One region of the Mesorhizobium sp. ArgA1 genome, then DNA from elsewhere that is predicted to be linked to it. Evidence: predicted binding sites of a transcription regulator. Region 1 holds the regulator's gene; each other region holds the start of a gene.
The links. The regulator LexA, encoded in region 1, represses DNA repair genes until DNA is damaged. The targets are predictions, from matches to a motif close to TGTTCNNNNTGTGTTCNG.

Region 1 (4,404 bases):
GTTGCTGCGTGGCGCCTTCGCGCTGTTTCCCGATTTCTCCTCGCGCCGGCCGGTGAAGAAATATGCGGCCGCCGTGGCACTCGTCTCGATCGCCGCCTATCTCGTCATTTCAGGCATCGTGGTCGCCGCAGAGCGCAGCTTCATCATGTTGGCGGTGATGCTCATCGCGGTGCTGTTCGATCGTGCCGCGCTCACCATGCGCAATCTGGCAATCTCGGCCATCGCCGTCATCCTGGTGTCGCCGCATGAGGTTGTCGGCCCGAGCTTTCAGATGTCGTTTGCTGCCACCGCCGCCCTTGTCGGCGCCTATGCCGGCTGGGCCGACTACCGCGCCGACAAAGTGAGAACGCCGCCGACAAAGCGCTCCCTTGCCGGTTTTCTGTCGCGAAGATTCTTGGCTGGCATGGGCGGCCTCGCCATGACCTCGATCATTGCCGGCAGCGCCACGTTGCTGTTCGCGATCTGGCATTTCCAGCGTGTGTCGCCGCTCAGCCTGCTCGCCAATCTCACCGTGATGCCGATCGTATCGCTGGTTGTCATGCCATTCGGAGTGCTCAGCGCGCTGGCCATGCCGTTCGGCGCGGACGGGCCGTTCCTCTACGTCATGGGCAAGGGCCTGACGGCAATGATCGCGATCTCTGCCTGGATCTCCGAGCGTTCGCCGCTCGATGCCGTCGGGCTGATCTCCATCCAGTCCGTATTGCTGGCAACGGTTGCACTGGTCATCGCGACCATGGCCACCACCTGGCTCAGACTGGCGGCCGTGCCTTTCGCGCTGGCCGGTCTGTTGACGGTGCCGCAGGTGCGCACGCCCGATGTGCTCATTTCCGAGGACGCGCATCTGGTGGCCGTGCCGATCGGTGGCGGCGAGCTCGCTCTCAACCGGGAGCGCGCAAACGAATTCACCACCGACAACTGGAAACGGGCGCTGATGGCCGAGACCATCATTCAGCCCGAGACATTTGAGACGGGAGACAGGCGGTTCGATCTCGATCCGCTCGACCTGCCGCCCGGCTCACCCTTCTACTGCACAGGCGATCTCTGCATTGCCCGGCACCCGTCCGGAGCCATTGTCGCGCTTGCAAAAGACCGCAAGACAGCCCAGCCAGCCTGCGCTTTCGCGAGCCTGATCGTCATCGACGACGCCACCGCCTACAATCCGTGCCGCGACCCGTTGGTTCTGGTCGTGACCAAGAAGCAGCTTGCCCGCGATGGTAGTGCCGCCGTCTTCTTCGATCCGCAATCGGCCGCGACAGCCCCAACCATTCGCTTCGCCGTCGACAAGCCCTACCGTCCCTGGCACGAGCAACGCCACTTCTCACGCGAAGCACGCGGCCTGCCGCCTTACAAGCAGCGCGAAAAGTACAAACCCAAGCCGGCTCAGTAACGCCTGATCAGCCCGACCAGCTTGCCCTGCACCTTGACCCGGTCCGGCCCGAAGATGCGGGTCTCATAGGCCGGATTGGCGGCTTCCAGCGCGATCGAGGCGCCCTTGCGGCGAAAGCGTTTCAGCGTCGCTTCCTCGTCGTCGACCAGCGCCACGATGATCTCGCCGGGGCTGGCGGTGTCGGCATTGCGGATGATGACCGTGTCGCCGTCGAAAATGCCGGCCTCGATCATCGAGTCGCCCTTGACCTCGAGCGCGTAATGTTCGCCGCCCATGATCATGTCGGGCGGCACCGAGATCGAATGCGTCTGGTGCTGGATGGCGTCGATCGGCACGCCGGCGGCGATGCGTCCCATCACCGGGATCGACACCGCCGAAACCGCGTCGTCATTGCCGGCAGACATCGAACGCGATGGCGAGGCCGGCTTGATCTGGCGGCCGAGACCGCCCTGGTTTTGACCGAGGCTGCCCTGGATGACGCTTGGTGAGAACTTTTTCGCCGCATTGAGGCCGGGCGCAATCGAGTCTGGCAGCCGCAGCACTTCCAGCGCACGCGCCCGGTTCGGCAGCCGGCGAATGAAACCGCGCTCCTCAAGCGCCGTGATCAGGCGGTGGATGCCGGACTTGGAAGCGAGGTCGAGCGCCTCCTTCATCTCGTCGAAAGACGGCGGGATTCCGCTCTCCTTCAGGCGTTCATGAATGAACATCAGGAGTTCATGTTGTTTGCGCGTCAGCATCGCGGCCCCCCGAGGGTTCTGAAACCAGAATCAGAAAAAACAAACCCAGAACAAACACTATCTGTTCCAGTTGTGTTCCGCAACCTTTTAAAGTTTAATGAATGTGTTGACGTTTTGTTCAGCGTAACATCAGCACGCTGCAGGCGGCGCCCGCGGCGGCGGCCGGAGCGAAGGGCTCGCGCACGATCAAGCCGTTGGCGTCGGCCAGCATTCTCAGCATCGAGGAATCCTGGATGCCGAACGGCGTTGCGACAAGTGCGCCGGCTTCTTCCCGGACCACGGCGCGCACGTAGTCCTGCCTGAGATCGTTGGCCGGCATCGCGGCGCCGAGCTGCGCCTGCCGCATATCCTGCCGATGGACGCGGCCACCCAGCTGCGCCAAAAGCGGTTTCAGGAACAGTTGCGAGCAGACCAGGCTCGCCACCGGGTTGCCGGGCAGGCCGATGCATCTGATTTCGCCGAGCCGCCCGAACATCAGCGGCTTGCCCGGGCGCATGGCGAGCTTCCAGAAATCGAGCTTCATGCCTTCGCCGTTAAGCACGTCGTGCACAAGGTCGTGGTCGCCGACCGAAGCTCCGCCGAGCGTGACGATGACGTCGGCCTTTGCCGCGACTGCCTTCTGCACCAGTGCTGCAATCGCCTCCCTGCGGTCGGCCGCGATACCGAGATCGAGAGCGCGCGCGCCGACCGATTGCGCGGCGGCCGCGACGCCATAGGCATTGGACGAGATGATCTGGTCGGGGCCAAGCGCGCTGCCCGGCGGCAGCAACTCGTCGCCGGTGGCGATGATGGCGACCAGCGGCCGTTGCACCACATTCACCATCGGATGGTTGGCCGATGCCGCCAGCGAAAGTGCGGCCGGATCGAGCACGCGGCCTTTCTCCAGCAGGACGTCACCTTGCGCAAAATCCAACCCCCGGCGGCGGATGTTGCGTTCCTTTGCCGTCGGCTCGGTGACCTCGACCTGGCCACCGCCGAGATCCCTGACATTTTCCTGGATGACGATGGTGTCTGCGCCTCCAGGCAGCGGCGCGCCCGTGAAGACGCGCACGGCCTCACCCTTGCCGACAGTGCCGTCAAAGCCGCGCCCGGCTGGCGCCATTCCGATTACAGAAAGCCGCGCCGGGGCGGATGCCACATCCTGCGCGCGCGCCGCATAGCCGTCCATGGCGGACGCGTTGAAAGGCGGCTGGGTGCGCAGCGCTACGACAGGCTCCGCCAGCACCCGGCCGGCCGCATCCGCCAGCGCGACGCTTTCACCCCGCAGCACGGTAGCGCCGTCGAGGAGGCGTTGAAGCGCCTCGGCGACCGGAACCAGCGCCATTTACGAACCCGCCTTGTAGTCGCCGGACTTGCCGCCGGTCTTTTCCACCAGCCTAATGCCGGAGATGATCATGGCGCGGTCGACCGCCTTGGCCATGTCGTAAATGGTCAGGCAAGCCACCGATGCAGCGGTCAGCGCCTCCATCTCGACGCCCGTCTTGCCGGTGACGCGGGCGAGCGCGGTGACCCTGAGGCCGGGCAAAGCGGGATCCGGCTCGATGTCGACCGACACCTTGGTCAACAGCAGCGGATGGCAGAGCGGAATCAGCTCATGCGTCTTCTTGGCCGCCATGATGCCGGCGATGCGCGCTGTGCCCAGCACATCGCCCTTCTTGGCGTCGCCATCGAGGATCATCTTCAGGGTTTCAGGCCGCATCGAGACAAAGCCCTCGGCGACTGCCGTGCGCGTCGTCTCGTCCTTGCCGCCGACATCGACCATGTTGGCCTCGCCCTTGGCGCCGAGATGGGTGAGGGCGGCTGTCATCGTCAGGCTACCTCGGCTGTCGCCTTGCCTGTCAAAAGCAGGCGCGTTGCCGTGGCGACATCCTCTTGCCGCATCAGGCTTTCGCCGACAAGGAAGGTTTCGATGCCGGTCTTTTGCATCCTGAGGCAATCGTCGTGGGTGAAAATGCCGCTTTCGCTGACCAGCAATCGGCCGCCCGGCACCATCGAAGCCAGCCGCTCCGAGGTTTCAAGGCTGGTCTCGAATGTTCTCAGATTGCGGTTGTTGATGCCGATCAGCTGCGACGACAGTTTTACCGCGCGCTGCGTCTCGGCCTCGTCATGCACCTCGATCAGCGCATCCATGCCGAGTTCGAATGCGGTCGCTTCCAGTTCGCTAGCCAAGGCATCGTCGACGCTGGCCATGATGATCAGGATGGCATCGGCGCCCCAGGCGCGTGCCTCGTAGACCTGATAGGGGTCGAACAGGAAATCCTTGCGCAGCGCGGGAAGCGA
Region 2 (4,404 bases), on a different contig from region 1:
ATAGGTCGGCATGCCGAACATCACCTGCCGCACCGGATCGACGGCGACGCCGCCCCAATTGAAGGTGCCGAAATTGCCGGGATAGATCAGCGATCCCTGCACGGAAGGCGGGGTATAGCGGCCCTCATAGCGCAGGCCCTGGAATTCGATTCGGCAGGCCAGCTGATCGAACATGGTGATGCCCCACATGTCGGCGCCGGTCAGCGGTTTCGGATTGAAGGAGAGATCCGAGGTCGGCTGCGTTGGGGACGTGTGGTCGCCCTCGATGGCGCCGCCCGGCGCCGGCACTTCCTTGACCGGAATGATCGGCTCGCCGCTGCGCCGGTCGAGCACATAGAGGTCGCCCTGCTTGGTTGGGCCTACCAGCGCCGGCACCACACCGGCGGCGGTGGTGATGTCGACCAGCGTCGGCTGCGCCGGCACGTCCATATCCCAGAGGTCATGGTGCACGGTCTGCCGCACCCAGCGCAATTGTCCGGTGGCGAGATCGAGCGCGGTGATCGAGGAGGAGAACTTCTCGACATTGGCGCTGCGGCCGGCGCCGAGCTGGTCAGGCGTCTGGTTGCCGAGCGGCACATAGAGCAAGCCGAGCTTCTCGTCGGCGCTCGCCGTCGACCACATGTTGGGCGAGTTGTGGGTGTAGGTCTGGCCTGCCGCCAGCGGTGTCGTCTGGTCCGGATTGCCGGAATCCCAGTTCCACACCAGGGCGCCGGTGTCGACATCGAAGGCGCGGATGACACCGGACGGCTCCTCGGTCGAATAATTGTCGTTGACGGCCCCGCCGACGATGATCTTGCCGCCGGCAATCAGCGGCGCCGAGGTCGAGTAATAATAGCCCGACTTCGGATAGGGCATGTTGATCATGAGGTTCAGCGTGCCGGCTTCGGCGAAGGACGCGCAGACCTGGCCGTTGGCGGCGTCGAGCGCGATCAGCCGCGCGTCCGAGGTCGGCAAATAGACGCGTGTCGCACAGGGCTGGCCAGCCGCGATCTTGGCATCGGTGAAGTAGGACACGCCGCGGCAGGTCTGGTGCTGGCGGTCCTTGTCGAGCTTGACCTTGGGATCGAAGCGCCACTTCTCCTTGCCGGTCGCGGCATCGATGGCGATGGCGAAATTGTGCGGCGTGCAGATGTAGAGCGCGTCGCCCACCTTCAGCGGCGTCACCTGATAGGTGGTTTCGCCGATATCGTCCGGACCCTTCACGTCACCGGTCTGGTAGGTCCAGGCCGGCTGCAATTTGGCGACGTTGTCCGGCGTGATCTGGTCGAGCGGCGAATAGCGCTGGCCGAACGGCGTGCGGCCATAGAAGTGCCATTCGCCGGGAGGCACATTGCCGCCGAGATCGGCGGTCGGCGTCACCTTGTCGGCATTGAGTTCGCCGGCAATGTCCTTGGGATCGGCGGTCATCGAATAGCCGGCCACCGCGAGTGAGGCGAGCACTGCCAGGATGAGCGGTGCGCGTGCGTCGGGACCGGTGAGGCCCCGCCTTGCCCACGGCGTCAGCAGCCACAGCGCCAGAAGCACGATGATGCCGCCGCGCGGGCCGAGTTCCCACCAGTCGAAGCCGATTTCCCACACTGCCCAGGCCAGCGTGCAGAGCACGATTGCCGCATAGAGCCAAAGCGAAGTCGACTTGCGTCGAAACAGCAGCCAGGCGGTTATCAGAAAGGCGACACCGGTGATGACGTAATACCAGCTGCCGCCCAGCATCGCGAGCCGGATGCCACCGCCGCCAAGCGCCAGGCCGATGAGAAACAGGATGAGGGAGGTGATGACAACAGCCAAGACGATACTCCTTCGACTGATGCGCGTCCCGCGCCGCGGCCAGGGCATCCCGTCCCCGCCCCGAGCGCAACTTTCTCCCGCAAGCCGCGTGTGTCAAGCAAAGCCTGCCAGCATAGGCTGAGAGCCCAGCATGCTCTCACCTTTCGCGCCGGCGCCTCCCAACCAACGTGTTTTGGCCCGGGTGGGTGGATTCAGGCCAACAATTCAACACGGCGCCCGGGAATCTGGCTTCCAACCAGAACAAAACGTAGACACTTCTGGTCTTTCGCTGCCGAATCACTACATTCGGGGGCGATGTCCGGCTTTTCGGAAGACATGCCCTTTTTTGACGAACCCAATGCGCGGCCCGCGGCCCCGTCGGGCATAGCCGCGCGCGCCATGGCGGCCCGCAGCGGTAGCAACAGCGCGCCTGATTATCTCAAGGGATTGAACCCTGAGCAGCGGCTCGCCGTCGAAACCACAGAAGGCCCGGTCCTGGTGCTGGCCGGCGCCGGCACCGGCAAGACGCGGGTGCTGACCACCCGCATCGCCCATATCCTCGCGACCGGAAAGGCCTTCCCCTCGCAAATCCTGGCGGTGACCTTTACCAACAAGGCCGCCCGCGAGATGAAGCAGCGCATCGGCCTTTTGGTCGGTGAAGCCGTCGAAGGCATGCCGTGGCTCGGCACCTTCCACTCGATCGGCGTGAAACTGCTTCGCAGACACGCCGAGTTGGCCGGGCTGAAATCCGACTTCACCATTCTCGACACCGACGACGTCGTGCGGCTGATCAAGCAGTTGATCCAGGCCGAAGGCCTCGACGACAAGCGCTGGCCGGCCAAGCAGTTCGCGCAGATGATCGACGGCTGGAAGAACAAGGGCCTCGGCCCCGCTGACATTCCCGAAGGCGACGCCCGCAGCTTTGCCAACGGCAAGGGCCGCGAGCTCTACAAGGCCTATCAGGAGCGGCTGCAGACGCTGAACGCTTGCGACTTCGGCGATCTGCTCTGCCACCCGATCCGCATCTTCCGCGCCAATCCGGATGTGCTCAAGGACTACCACAAGCGCTTCAAATACATCCTCGTCGACGAATACCAGGACACCAACACGGCGCAATACATGTGGCTGCGCCTGCTGGCGCAGCGGCCGCAAACCTCCCCCCTTGAGGGGGAGGTGCCCGCGAAGCGGGCGGAGGGGGTCGCCGCAGAAGGCACCGCCAGAACGTCGAGCACTGCCGCGAGGACCCCACCCGACCGGGCTGCGCCCGGCCACCCTCCCCTCAAGGGGGAGGGATATCAGCGCTCGTCCACCGTGAACATCTGCTGCGTCGGCGACGACGACCAGTCCATCTATGGCTGGCGCGGCGCCGAGGTCGACAACATCCTGCGCTTCGACAAGGATTTTCCCGGCGCCACCATCATCCGGCTGGAGCGCAACTACCGCTCGACCGCCCACATTCTCGGCACCGCCTCGCATCTCATCGCCCACAATGAAGGCCGCTTCGGCAAGACGCTGTTCACCGAGAAGGTCGCCGAGGACGACGAGAAGGTGCATGTCCACGCCGCCTGGGATTCCGAGGAGGAGGCCCGCGCGGTCGGCGAGACCATCGAGACCTACCAGCGTGCCAAGCACAACCTCAACGACATGGCCATTCTTGTCCGCGCCTCCTTCCAGATGCGCGAGTTCGAGGATCGTTTCGTCACGCTCGGCCTGAACTACCGCGTCATCGGCGGCCCGCGTTTCTATGAGCGCATGGAAATCCGCGACGCGCTCGCCTTCTTCCGCGTCGTTGCGCAAGGCGCCGACGACCTCGCCTTCGAGCGCATCGTCAATGTGCCGAAGCGTGGCCTGGGCGAAGCCACCATCCGCCAGATCCACGACACGGCGCGTGCGCTTCGCATCCCGATGCTGGAGGCCGCCGCCAAGCTCGCCGAAAGCGACGAGCTGAAGCCCAAGCCACGTGCGGCCTTGCGCGAAGTGGCGGCCAATTTCGAGCGCTGGCAGAAGGCGCTGGAAACCACGCCGCACACCGAACTCGCCGAGACCATTCTGGAAGAGAGCGGCTACACCGACATGTGGAAGAACGACCGTTCGGTCGAAGCGCCGGGACGGTTGGAAAACCTGAAGGAGCTGATCCGCTCGATGGAAGAGTATGAGTCACTCCGCTCCTTCCTTGAACATGTCTCCCTGGTCATGGACGCCGAACAGAATGCCGAGCTCGATGCCGTCAACATCATGACGCTGCATTCAGCCAAGGGCCTCGAATTCGAGACCGTGTTCCTGCCCGGATGGGAGGAAGGCCTGTTCCCGCACCAGCGCGCGCTGGACGAAGGCGGCCGCTCGGGGCTGGAGGAGGAACGCCGCCTTGCCTATGTCGGCCTGACCCGCGCCAAGAAGAACCTGCATCTGTGGTTCGTCTCCAACCGCCGCATCCACGGCCTGTGGCAATCGACCATCCCGTCACGTTTCCTCGAAGAGTTGCCGAACGCCCATGTCGAGGTCGCCGAAAGTGGCAACAGCTACGGCGGCTACGGCAATTCCTATGGCGGCGGTTCGTTCGCCTCGGGCCGTGGCGGCCAGGGAGCAGGACGACAGAATCCCTATGGCGCCTCACGTTTCGACAATGTCGGCGCCAACACC
Region 3 (4,404 bases), on a different contig from region 1:
ACCTTGCCGATCAGCGTCGTATCCTTGGCGTAGAGGATCGTGCCGTCGCGCCGCCACAGCTTGAACGACGCCAGCCGCTTGCCGAGTGCACCCTGGTCGAGCGTCTCGTCCAGCGCCCGCTTGACGGTGTCGTCGAGCTCGCGGCTTTTGCGCATGTCGGGCAACAGCGGCGCGATCACGCTGTCGACATAGAGCGCCGTGGTCGCGGCGGAATTGCGCATGACGCCTTGCCGGATCTGCGAAGTCACCCACAGGCCAACCACCAGCATCACCACCAGCAGCCCGATACCGCCGGCAATGAGGAACTGCAGGGCCAGCGATAGTCTGCCCCACCGCTGCAAGAATTCTCCCAGGAAAACCCCAAGCAATCGCACGATCCACCTTTCCCACCCGGCCTGTTATAGAGGCACAGCGGCGTTTGCGACATTGCCTGTGCAAGATTTTACGCCCATGGAAAGTTTGGCGTGCCAAGGGTGATGCTCCTGCTATTGGCGCACCGGCCGATAGGTCTCACAGTTCCTTCTCCGCCAGTTCGCGGAAGGCGTCGGGAACCGAGCGCCGGGCTTCCAGCGCCACCGCGCCATAGCCGACCGCCTCTTTGCCAAAGCGCTGGCGGATCTTGTCGATGGCGCGGTCGGCGCCAAAGCGCGCCAGGCCCTTTTTGCTGCCGGGCCGCTGCTTCTCGTCATCGAGGCCGAGCGGCAACTCGAGCTGCAGCTCGGCACTTTCTTCCAACTGCGACACCGAGATCGCCAGCAGCGAGATGGTCTTCTCCCGCGGGTTGGCGGCCAGCACGCCGCGCACCAGCTCCTCGGCGATTTCGGCCAGCATCGCGGTTGCCGAAATCGGCTGATCGAGCGTCACCGAGCGCGTGGCCGCATGCAGATCGGCGAAACGCACCCGCACCGTCACCGTGCGGCCGGGCCGCGATTTCGCCCTGAGCCGGCTGGCGACCCGGTCCGCCAGATGCAGAAGAACAGGTCCGAAGACATGGGCCTCGGCCGGCCGCTTGCCGAGTGCCGACTGTGCGCCGGCCGAGTGCGCCCGCCGGTGCGTCTCGAGTTTTCGCGGATCGCGGTTCCATGCCAGCGATGCCAGCTTCTCGCCGGCGGCGGGGCCAAGCAGCCGGCGCAACGCGCCGCTATGGGTCTTGGCCAGCTGGCCGATGGTCTCGACACCGATCTCGGCCAGCCGCGCCTTGGTCGCCGGGCCGACGCCCCACATCAAGCCGACCGGCAGGTCGTGCAGGAAGGCGAGCTCCGTTTCCGGATCGACGACCACCAGCCCGTCGGGTTTCGCCACTTGCGAGGCGATCTTGGCCAGGTGCTTGGTGCGCGCCACGCCGATCGAGATCGGCAGGCCGAGCTCGGCCCGCACACGCCGACGCACCGTGGCGGCGATCTCGGCCGGCGCCCCGAACAGATGCGTGCAGCCGGCGACATCGGCAAAGGCCTCGTCGATGGAGATGCGCTCGACCAGCGGCGTAAAATCGTCGAGCACTTTTATCGCGGCATCGCCCATCCTCTGGTACTCGCCGAAATTTCCGCCAACAAAGATCAACTGCGGGCAGAGCTCCCGCGCGCGTCGTCCCGGCATCCCGCCGCGCACGCCGAAAACCCTGGCTTCGTAGGAAGCGGCCAGCACGACCCCGCCACCGACGGCAATCGGCTTGCCCCTGAGCGACGGGTCGAGCAGCTGCTCGACCGAGGCATAGAAGGCATCGAGATCCGCATGCAGGATGGTCGGTTCCATCCCGGCCGTTCCTTTAGGCGTTGCAGCATTAGCCGCGTCTGTTGCGAGGGGTGGCTTTTCAGAACAAATAGAGAACAAACAGGGTCCGCTGTCAAGCGTGGCGTTTAACCTTCGCAGGAGATCCGGCCGTCGATTTGCCTTGCCGCCGGATGCAGGGAACATTGTCTCTCGCCACGGCGTTGATTGTCTCGATGGGACATTGTTTCGTGGAGGCCGGTATGGGCCAGTTCGAGATGAGCGACCTCGTCAGCGTCATTGACGCTTGTACGAGCGATCGCGTTGCCGGGCACTGCGTGTCTATGGCCAAGGCGGTGGAAGAGTTGCGGGTGCTGACGGGTGATTTTGTGTCGCCGGACGAGGCAGTCGCCAACGCGCTGTCGGCGGTAGCGCTGGGACGCGGCTGTGCGGTGCTGTTCGACGAACAGCCGGGCGCCGATATCCTGCTGATGCCATAGGCTCAATGCCGCAAGCGCTTGAAAAAAGGCCGTCCGTCCCGGGCGACAATTGACCATCACCGATGCGCCGAAGGCTGCGTTCTGGAAGCTTTATCATTAAGTTGATGGCCGGCAGGTGATGTCAAATCTGTGTTCGATACTGCTCGATAAGTTATGCGACGACGGTCATGGGTTCCACTGGTTGCGACCTAAGTATCCCAGCATTTAGGCCTAAGGTCTGATCAGTATAGGGCGTCAGTCGCGCAAAGGGCCGGTTCGCCCAAGGGTGTTCATATTTATATTTATATATCAATTGGTTACAAGATTTGCCCAACCTTTTTGCAAAGCCGATTGTCGCGTATCGCAACCACATTTATCTAAAGTTTACTCCATCGAATTAGCAAATTCTCATATGGCGCTGCTATAGCGAGTCAGCGGTGGCGGCTATCCCCCGAGGAGGTATCATGACATCCCGAAAAACTCTTTTGGCGGCGCTTGCCGCGTTTGCGCTCCTGGCCTCTCCGGCCCTGGCTGGTGCCGGTGGCAACGGTGGCGGTAACGGCGGTGGCCACGGCCATGGTGGCGGTAACGGCGGCGGCAACGGCAATGGGGGCGGCAACGGCAATAGCGGCAAATCCGGCGACAGCGCTTCGCATGGCAAGTCGGCATCGACTCATGCTGGAAAGAAGGCCTCGACCGATGACGTGGCTGACGTCGATGACGTCGAGGTGGCCGCGACGCCCAAGGAAAAGAACATCCATGCCAAGCTTGGCCGGCTGAACTCGCTGCAACGCAACATCAACGCCTATATGAACTCCAAGAGCAAGAAGTTCGCCGGCGTTCAGGCTTATGTGACGGCGTCCGCGAACGCCAAGCTCGCCGCCGCTGCGCTTGAGGAAGCAAATGCGGCGGTGACGGAGGCCGAGGACGCGGTGACGGCCCAGCAGGCGGTGTTCGACGCGGCGAACGCGATTACGCCTCCAACGCCCGAGGAGCAGGCGGCACAGGACGCGACGATCGCGGATCTGGAAGCTGCGGTCACGGATGCTGAGACAGCAGCTGCCGCGGCGCAGACGGCGGCGGACACAGCTGTCACCGACATCCCATCGCTCGATGACGCACTCGCCGATATGGCCAACAAGCCGGTCGACGCCGAGGTCACCGACTGGGCCAACGGCGTGCTTGCCGAGAAGATCGACCAGATGGCGGCCAAGCTGGCACCTGCGCCAACGCCGTAAAGCCGATCGCGGCTGAAACGGCCCAATCTATATGCCGCCGGGGTTCGCCCCGGCGGTTTTTTTGCCGGCACGAGGGAACTGCCAATATCAAGGGAAAAGCGGTGCTAACCCCAAGTACGGCATGGAAAATCTTCACTCCCGAGTGTAGTCTTCGCAATGTTGGGGTAGACGGCATAGGGGAGAAACGACATGCCTAGGGTTTCGGAACTTTTCTTTAAAACCGCCATCGTGTTCCTGATATTGGGAATTGCGGCTGGCCTGCAGATGGCGATCTCAGGCGATCACAGCGCCTTCCCGGCGCATGCGCATATCAACCTGCTGGGTTGGGTGACGAGCGCCATCTTCGGCGGCTACTACGCGCTCAATCCGCAAAAGGCGGCACGCCGCGTCGCCATGATCCACTACTGGCTCTATACGGTTGGCGTGGTGATCATGCTGCCGGCCCTCTACGTGATGCTGCAGGGAAACCCGGCGCTTGAGCCTGTCGTTGCCGGCGGCTCGCTCATCGTCGCCGCCGCTGTTCTGGTCTTTGCTTTTGTGGTGTTCTCACCCGAAACGGCACGTTCGGCCGCAGCCGTGCCGTCGGTTTCTCGCTGACTGTCCGCGCAAGGCGATTGAAGTCTGACCCGCGTCGCGAATAGCGACGGGGTCGGTTGGCCTGATGGCTGCAGCCAGCGGTTGCAGCGCGCGCGGTCGCGTCGGCTACCGGCCCTCCCGTATTATTTAGTGACCATTTGGCGCTGGAACCTTCCCTGGTACCGCGCGTTGCCGCGACTGTATTCGTGCTGCCTTATAAATAGGCAGCACTGGGTACAGCTAAGCGGGCAAGGGGCAAAACAGGGTTGGGGAGGAGCACGGCACCATGTCGAAAAGAGAAATCGGGGCGTCCGCCTCGCTGGGCAGACGCGTCGCCGATCTGAAAGCCAGGATGCGAAATGCCAGGATTACCGAATACGAGATGGAGACATTCCAGAAGGTCG
Region 4 (4,404 bases), on a different contig from region 1:
CTCGACAACAATGCGCAAGGCATTCTGGGCTATGTCGTGCGCTGGATCGACCAGGGCGTCGGCTGCTCGAAAGTGCCTGACATCAACGATGTCGGCCTGATGGAGGACCGCGCCACGCTGCGCATCTCCTCGCAGCACATCGCCAACTGGCTGCACCACAAGGTTTGCTCCGAGATTCAGGTGATGGATTCGCTGCGCCGCATGGCGGCGACCGTCGACCTGCAGAATGTCGGCGACCCGCTCTACCGCGCGATGGCCGCCGATTTCGACAATTCCATCGCCTTTCAGGCCGCCTGCGACCTGGTCTTCAAGGGCCGGGAGCAGCCGAACGGCTACACCGAACCGGTGCTGCACGCGCGGCGGCTGGAGCTGAAGGCGAAGCAGGACCACTGATCTCCGCCCTTGTGGGTGAGATCATCTACGCTGCCTGCGCCACCCGCTCCGACATCATGCGGTAGGAAATCGCCTCGGCCAGGTGAATGCGGCCGACCGTCTCGCTGGCGTCGAGGTCGGCGAGCGTTCTCGCCACTTTCAGCACCCGGTGGTAGGCCCGCGCCGAAAAGCCGAGCTTCTCGCTGGCGTCCTTCAGCAGCGACAGGCCGGCGGCGTCCGGCACGGCAATGTCTTCGATGATTGCTGGCGAGCAATGCGCGTTGGTGGTGGCGCTGGTGACGCCGAGACGCTCGAAGCGTTCGCGCTGGATGGTGCGGGCGCGGGCTACGCGCAGCGCAACGGAAGCGCTCTTTTCCGCGCGGTCGGGCCGGATGAGGTCGGCGGCCGAGACTGCCGGCACTTCGATCCTGAGGTCGATGCGGTCGAGCAGCGGGCCTGAGATGCGCGCCTGGTAGTCGGTGCGGCAGCGCTCGCCGCGCAGGCAGCGATAGCCGGGTTCGCCGGCCATGCCGCAGCGGCACGGATTCATCGCCGCCACCAGCTGGATGCGCGCCGGATAGGTGACGCGGTGGTTGGCGCGCGCGATCATGCAGTCGCCGGTCTCCAGCGGCTGGCGCAGCGCGTCCAGCGTCTGCGGTGAAAACTCGGGGAATTCGTCGAGGAACAGCACGCCGTGATGGGCGAGCGAGACCTCGCCCGGCCGCACCCGCAAGCCGCCGCCGACCATTGCCGCCATCGAGGCCGAATGGTGTGGGGCGCGGAACGGCCGCCGGTCGGTCAGCTTGCCTTCGCCGAGCTCGCCGGCCACCGAGGCGATCATCGAGACTTCGAGCAATTCCTTCGGCGCCAGCGGCGGCAGGATCGACGGCAGCCTTTGCGCCAGCATCGATTTTCCCGAGCCAGGCGGGCCGACCATCAATAGGTTGTGGCCGCCGGCCGCGGCCACTTCCAGCGCCCGCTTGGCGCTCTCCTGGCCCTTGATGTCGCAGAGGTCCGGCAGGTCGCGCGCCGAGACATGGATACCGGGTTCGGGTCGCGACAGCACCTGCGTGCCGCGAAAATGATTGGCGATGGCAATCAGGCTGCGCGGCGCCAATATGTCGAAATCCTTGCCCGCCCAAGCCGCTTCCGGCCCGCAGCCGAACGGGCAGATCAGCCCCTTTCCCTCGGCATTGGCGCCGATCGCAGCCGGCAGCGCGCCGGCGACCGCGGCAATGGTACCGTCGAGCGACAATTCGCCCAGCACGACATAGGAGGCCAGCATGTCGCCCGGAATGGCGCCGAGTGCGGCCATCAGGCCAAGCGCGATCGGCAGATCGTAATGGCTGCCTTCCTTGGGCAAATCGGCAGGCGCAAGGTTGACGGTCACCTTCTTCGACGGCATCGACAGGCCCGACGCATGGAGCGCCGCCTGCACGCGCTCGCGGCTTTCGGCCACCGCCTTGTCGGCCAGGCCGACGATCTGCATGCCGACCTTGCCCGGCGCGATCATCACCTGGACATCGACCGGAACGGCCTCGATGCCCTGGAAAGCAACCGTGCGAACCCGCGCCACCATTTTGATCTGCCCCCGGTTACCGGCTCGCTCGGGCCTTTGTGGTCAGGCCGCGCGCGACGTCGGCCCAAGACAACCATAGATTTCAGGCCAAGGCAAGAACATTACGGGAACATACGGTCCACCGTGCTTCCGGCACCATAGATGCCGACGCAAGCTTCCGCCCGAGACAGAATTGACTGCAAAGGCGGCGTGATTGGTGTCACCGATCCGACTCGCATACTATGGTATGGTTGGGATCGGGGGATATCCGCAGCGCGTTCAAGCGCAAAAGCGAGGACAACAGGATGCCGACCTTAAGCAATGGCAGTGTGCTCACTGTATGGGAAGAACCTGACAATCCCAACCCGAGCCCCGACGCGGTGCTTTTCAGCATCACGGAAACCGATGGCGACGTGATCGGACCGATAGGGGCAAAGCCGGATTTCCCGTTCGGCGGCATCGACGTGGCTTCGGTCGATGTCTTCGACGGCTTCTTCACCATCACCAGTTTCACCAATGAGGGCCGGACCGAGACCTGGACGACGGTGGAAGCGCAGGTCTTCGACAATGAAGGCAATCTTCTCCGCACCTTGTCCGACCAGGCGGCCTACCTGTCGGCCCGGATCGTCTCGGTCAACGCCGACAGCCCCGACACCATCACCGTGACATGGATCGGGGCGAACGAATATTTTGGCGGCGAAAACACCCAATACGGCCAGCACCAGATCATCCTGGACGGCGGCGCGCTTCAGCCCGACACCTTCGTCAACCATGCGCCGACGGCCGCCGATCTGGATGTCTCGGTTTCGCAGGGGCAATCTCTCGATGACATCAAGTTCAGCGCGGCGGATGCCGACTACGATCTCTTGAGCTTCGTCGTCGTCGATGGGCCGGACCACGGCGCCCTTGAGCAGAGCACGCGGTTCGACGGCAATTACTATCCGTTCCACCAAGGTCACGTAGGCACCAGCCTGCACTATCATGCCGACTTTCTGAACGGCAATCTGTTCGACTATACGCCCGAGGCCGGCTTCGTCGGCACCGACAGCTTTAAAGTTTACGCCACGGACGGCCAGGGCAACAGCAATGTGGTGACGATTACGGTCACGGTCACGCCACCGGCCGAGTCCATCGCGCTGGACGACGCCACGAACACTGTGAGCTATGCAGGCAACGACAGTGCCGTGCTCGTCGCCGCGCTGGACGGCGGCGATCGGGTCACCGGCACCGCCTTCAACGATATGCTCGACGGCGGCGCAGGCCACGACCAGCTGTTCGGCGGCGCTGGTTCCGACACCCTGATCGGCGGCGCGGGCACCGATTGGTTGAAGGGCGGCGCCGGCAATGACGTCATAAGCGGCGGCGCGGGCACGGACGGCCTCCGCGGCGATGAAGGCGACGATAACCTCGACGGCGGCGCCGGTTCCGACGACCTGCGGGGCGGCGCTGGCGATGACATCCTCAATGGCGGTGCCGGCAGCGACCGGTTGGCCGGCGGCGAGGGCAGGGATGTCTTCGCGTTCGACACCTTTGGACTGGCGAACCGCGACTGGATCGAGGACTTCAATGCGCACGATGATGTGATCCGGCTCGACAGCTCCGTATTTGTCGGGCTGCAGGCCGGCCCGCTCTTCGCTTCGGCTTTCGCGGTCGGTAGCGCAGCCATCGATGACAGCGACCACATCCTTTACAACGACGTGACCGGCGATCTGCTGTTCGATGTGGACGGGGTGGGAGGCTCGGCGGCCGTCAAGTTCGCCGCCATCGACCCCGGCACCTTGCTCACCGCGGACGACTTCATCCTGGTCTAAACTCAAGCAACTGGCGACCGCCAACGACCGAGATTGGTGGAAGACGGACGGTCCCAAATTCCGTCGAAACGGGTAGAATGGGCCGCAGCTGACATTCGTGCCGCTTCTCCAGAGTGCGGGATATGCCCGACGATCGCATCGTAGCGTTCCGCGTAACCTTCATACGAAGCGATCGTCTGGCGGCTCTGCGCCAGCCGTGCTGGTTGCAGCCGCGTTGTGCCCTGTAGAGGGCGACGGAGTTCCTCCGGCAATCCGAGGCTGTTGCCGTCTAAGCGGTGACGAAGGCATCGACGGCACCTGAAAGGGATCGATCGATTGCGATTTGGGGTGGAAGCCACTCCATGACAGGATATCGGAAAGGCCAAGGCATGGCGATCCGGTGCAAAGAGCCGCTTTCCAGAAAAATCTCATTTACAAGGTCTATGAACCGCCCGCGGTCTCGTTCAATTCGTTTCAAAGTTTGCGAACGAATGTAATCCCGGGGAATTCGTTGCTCCTTCAGCGCTAAGACAGCCTCCGCGATGGATCGAGGATCGGGTGGAACTGTACGCGAATAGTCGTCATCCAGATAAAGGTCTCGGCCACCATGGTTCGGCGTCGTGACCACGGGAAGCCCCGCGAGAAGATATTCTGTGCTGGCGAACATTGGTCCCTCCACCTCAG

Region 2: a site for LexA is predicted at 2,022-2,039, ahead of ACWGTI_RS25480 (ATP-dependent helicase). Genes of this name have one in related genera too.
Region 3: a site for LexA is predicted at 1,812-1,829, ahead of dinB (DNA polymerase IV). Genes of this name have one in related genera too.
Region 4: a site for LexA is predicted at 2,046-2,063, ahead of ACWGTI_RS24545 (YifB family Mg chelatase-like AAA ATPase). Genes of this name have one in related genera too.

What each region holds. Positions count from the first base shown of each region.
Region 1 is NZ_JBSKBQ010000003.1:84,559-88,962, reverse strand. Features, by position in the region: gene ACWGTI_RS10170 (ComEC/Rec2 family competence protein) at 1-1,387, shown strand, start outside; gene lexA (transcriptional repressor LexA) at 1,381-2,124, opposite strand; gene ACWGTI_RS10160 (molybdopterin molybdotransferase MoeA) at 2,243-3,448, opposite strand; gene moaC (cyclic pyranopterin monophosphate synthase MoaC) at 3,449-3,931, opposite strand; gene trpC (indole-3-glycerol phosphate synthase TrpC) at 3,934-4,404, opposite strand, start outside.
Region 2 is NZ_JBSKBQ010000015.1:59,412-63,815, forward strand. Features, by position in the region: gene ACWGTI_RS25475 (glucose/quinate/shikimate family membrane-bound PQQ-dependent dehydrogenase) at 1-1,785, opposite strand, end outside; gene ACWGTI_RS25480 (ATP-dependent helicase) at 2,080-4,404, shown strand, end outside.
Region 3 is NZ_JBSKBQ010000009.1:1,110-5,513, forward strand. Features, by position in the region: gene ACWGTI_RS19485 (sensor histidine kinase) at 1-341, opposite strand, end outside; gene dinB (DNA polymerase IV) at 511-1,752, opposite strand; gene ACWGTI_RS19495 (hypothetical protein) at 1,971-2,207, shown strand; gene ACWGTI_RS19500 (hypothetical protein) at 2,651-3,424, shown strand; gene ACWGTI_RS19505 (hypothetical protein) at 3,614-4,021, shown strand; gene ACWGTI_RS19510 (hypothetical protein) at 4,287-4,404, shown strand, end outside.
Region 4 is NZ_JBSKBQ010000014.1:35,751-40,154, forward strand. Features, by position in the region: gene ACWGTI_RS24540 (malate synthase G) at 1-393, shown strand, start outside; gene ACWGTI_RS24545 (YifB family Mg chelatase-like AAA ATPase) at 419-1,951, opposite strand; gene ACWGTI_RS24550 (Ig-like domain-containing protein) at 2,395-3,741, shown strand; gene ACWGTI_RS24555 (glycosyltransferase) at 4,010-4,404, opposite strand, start outside.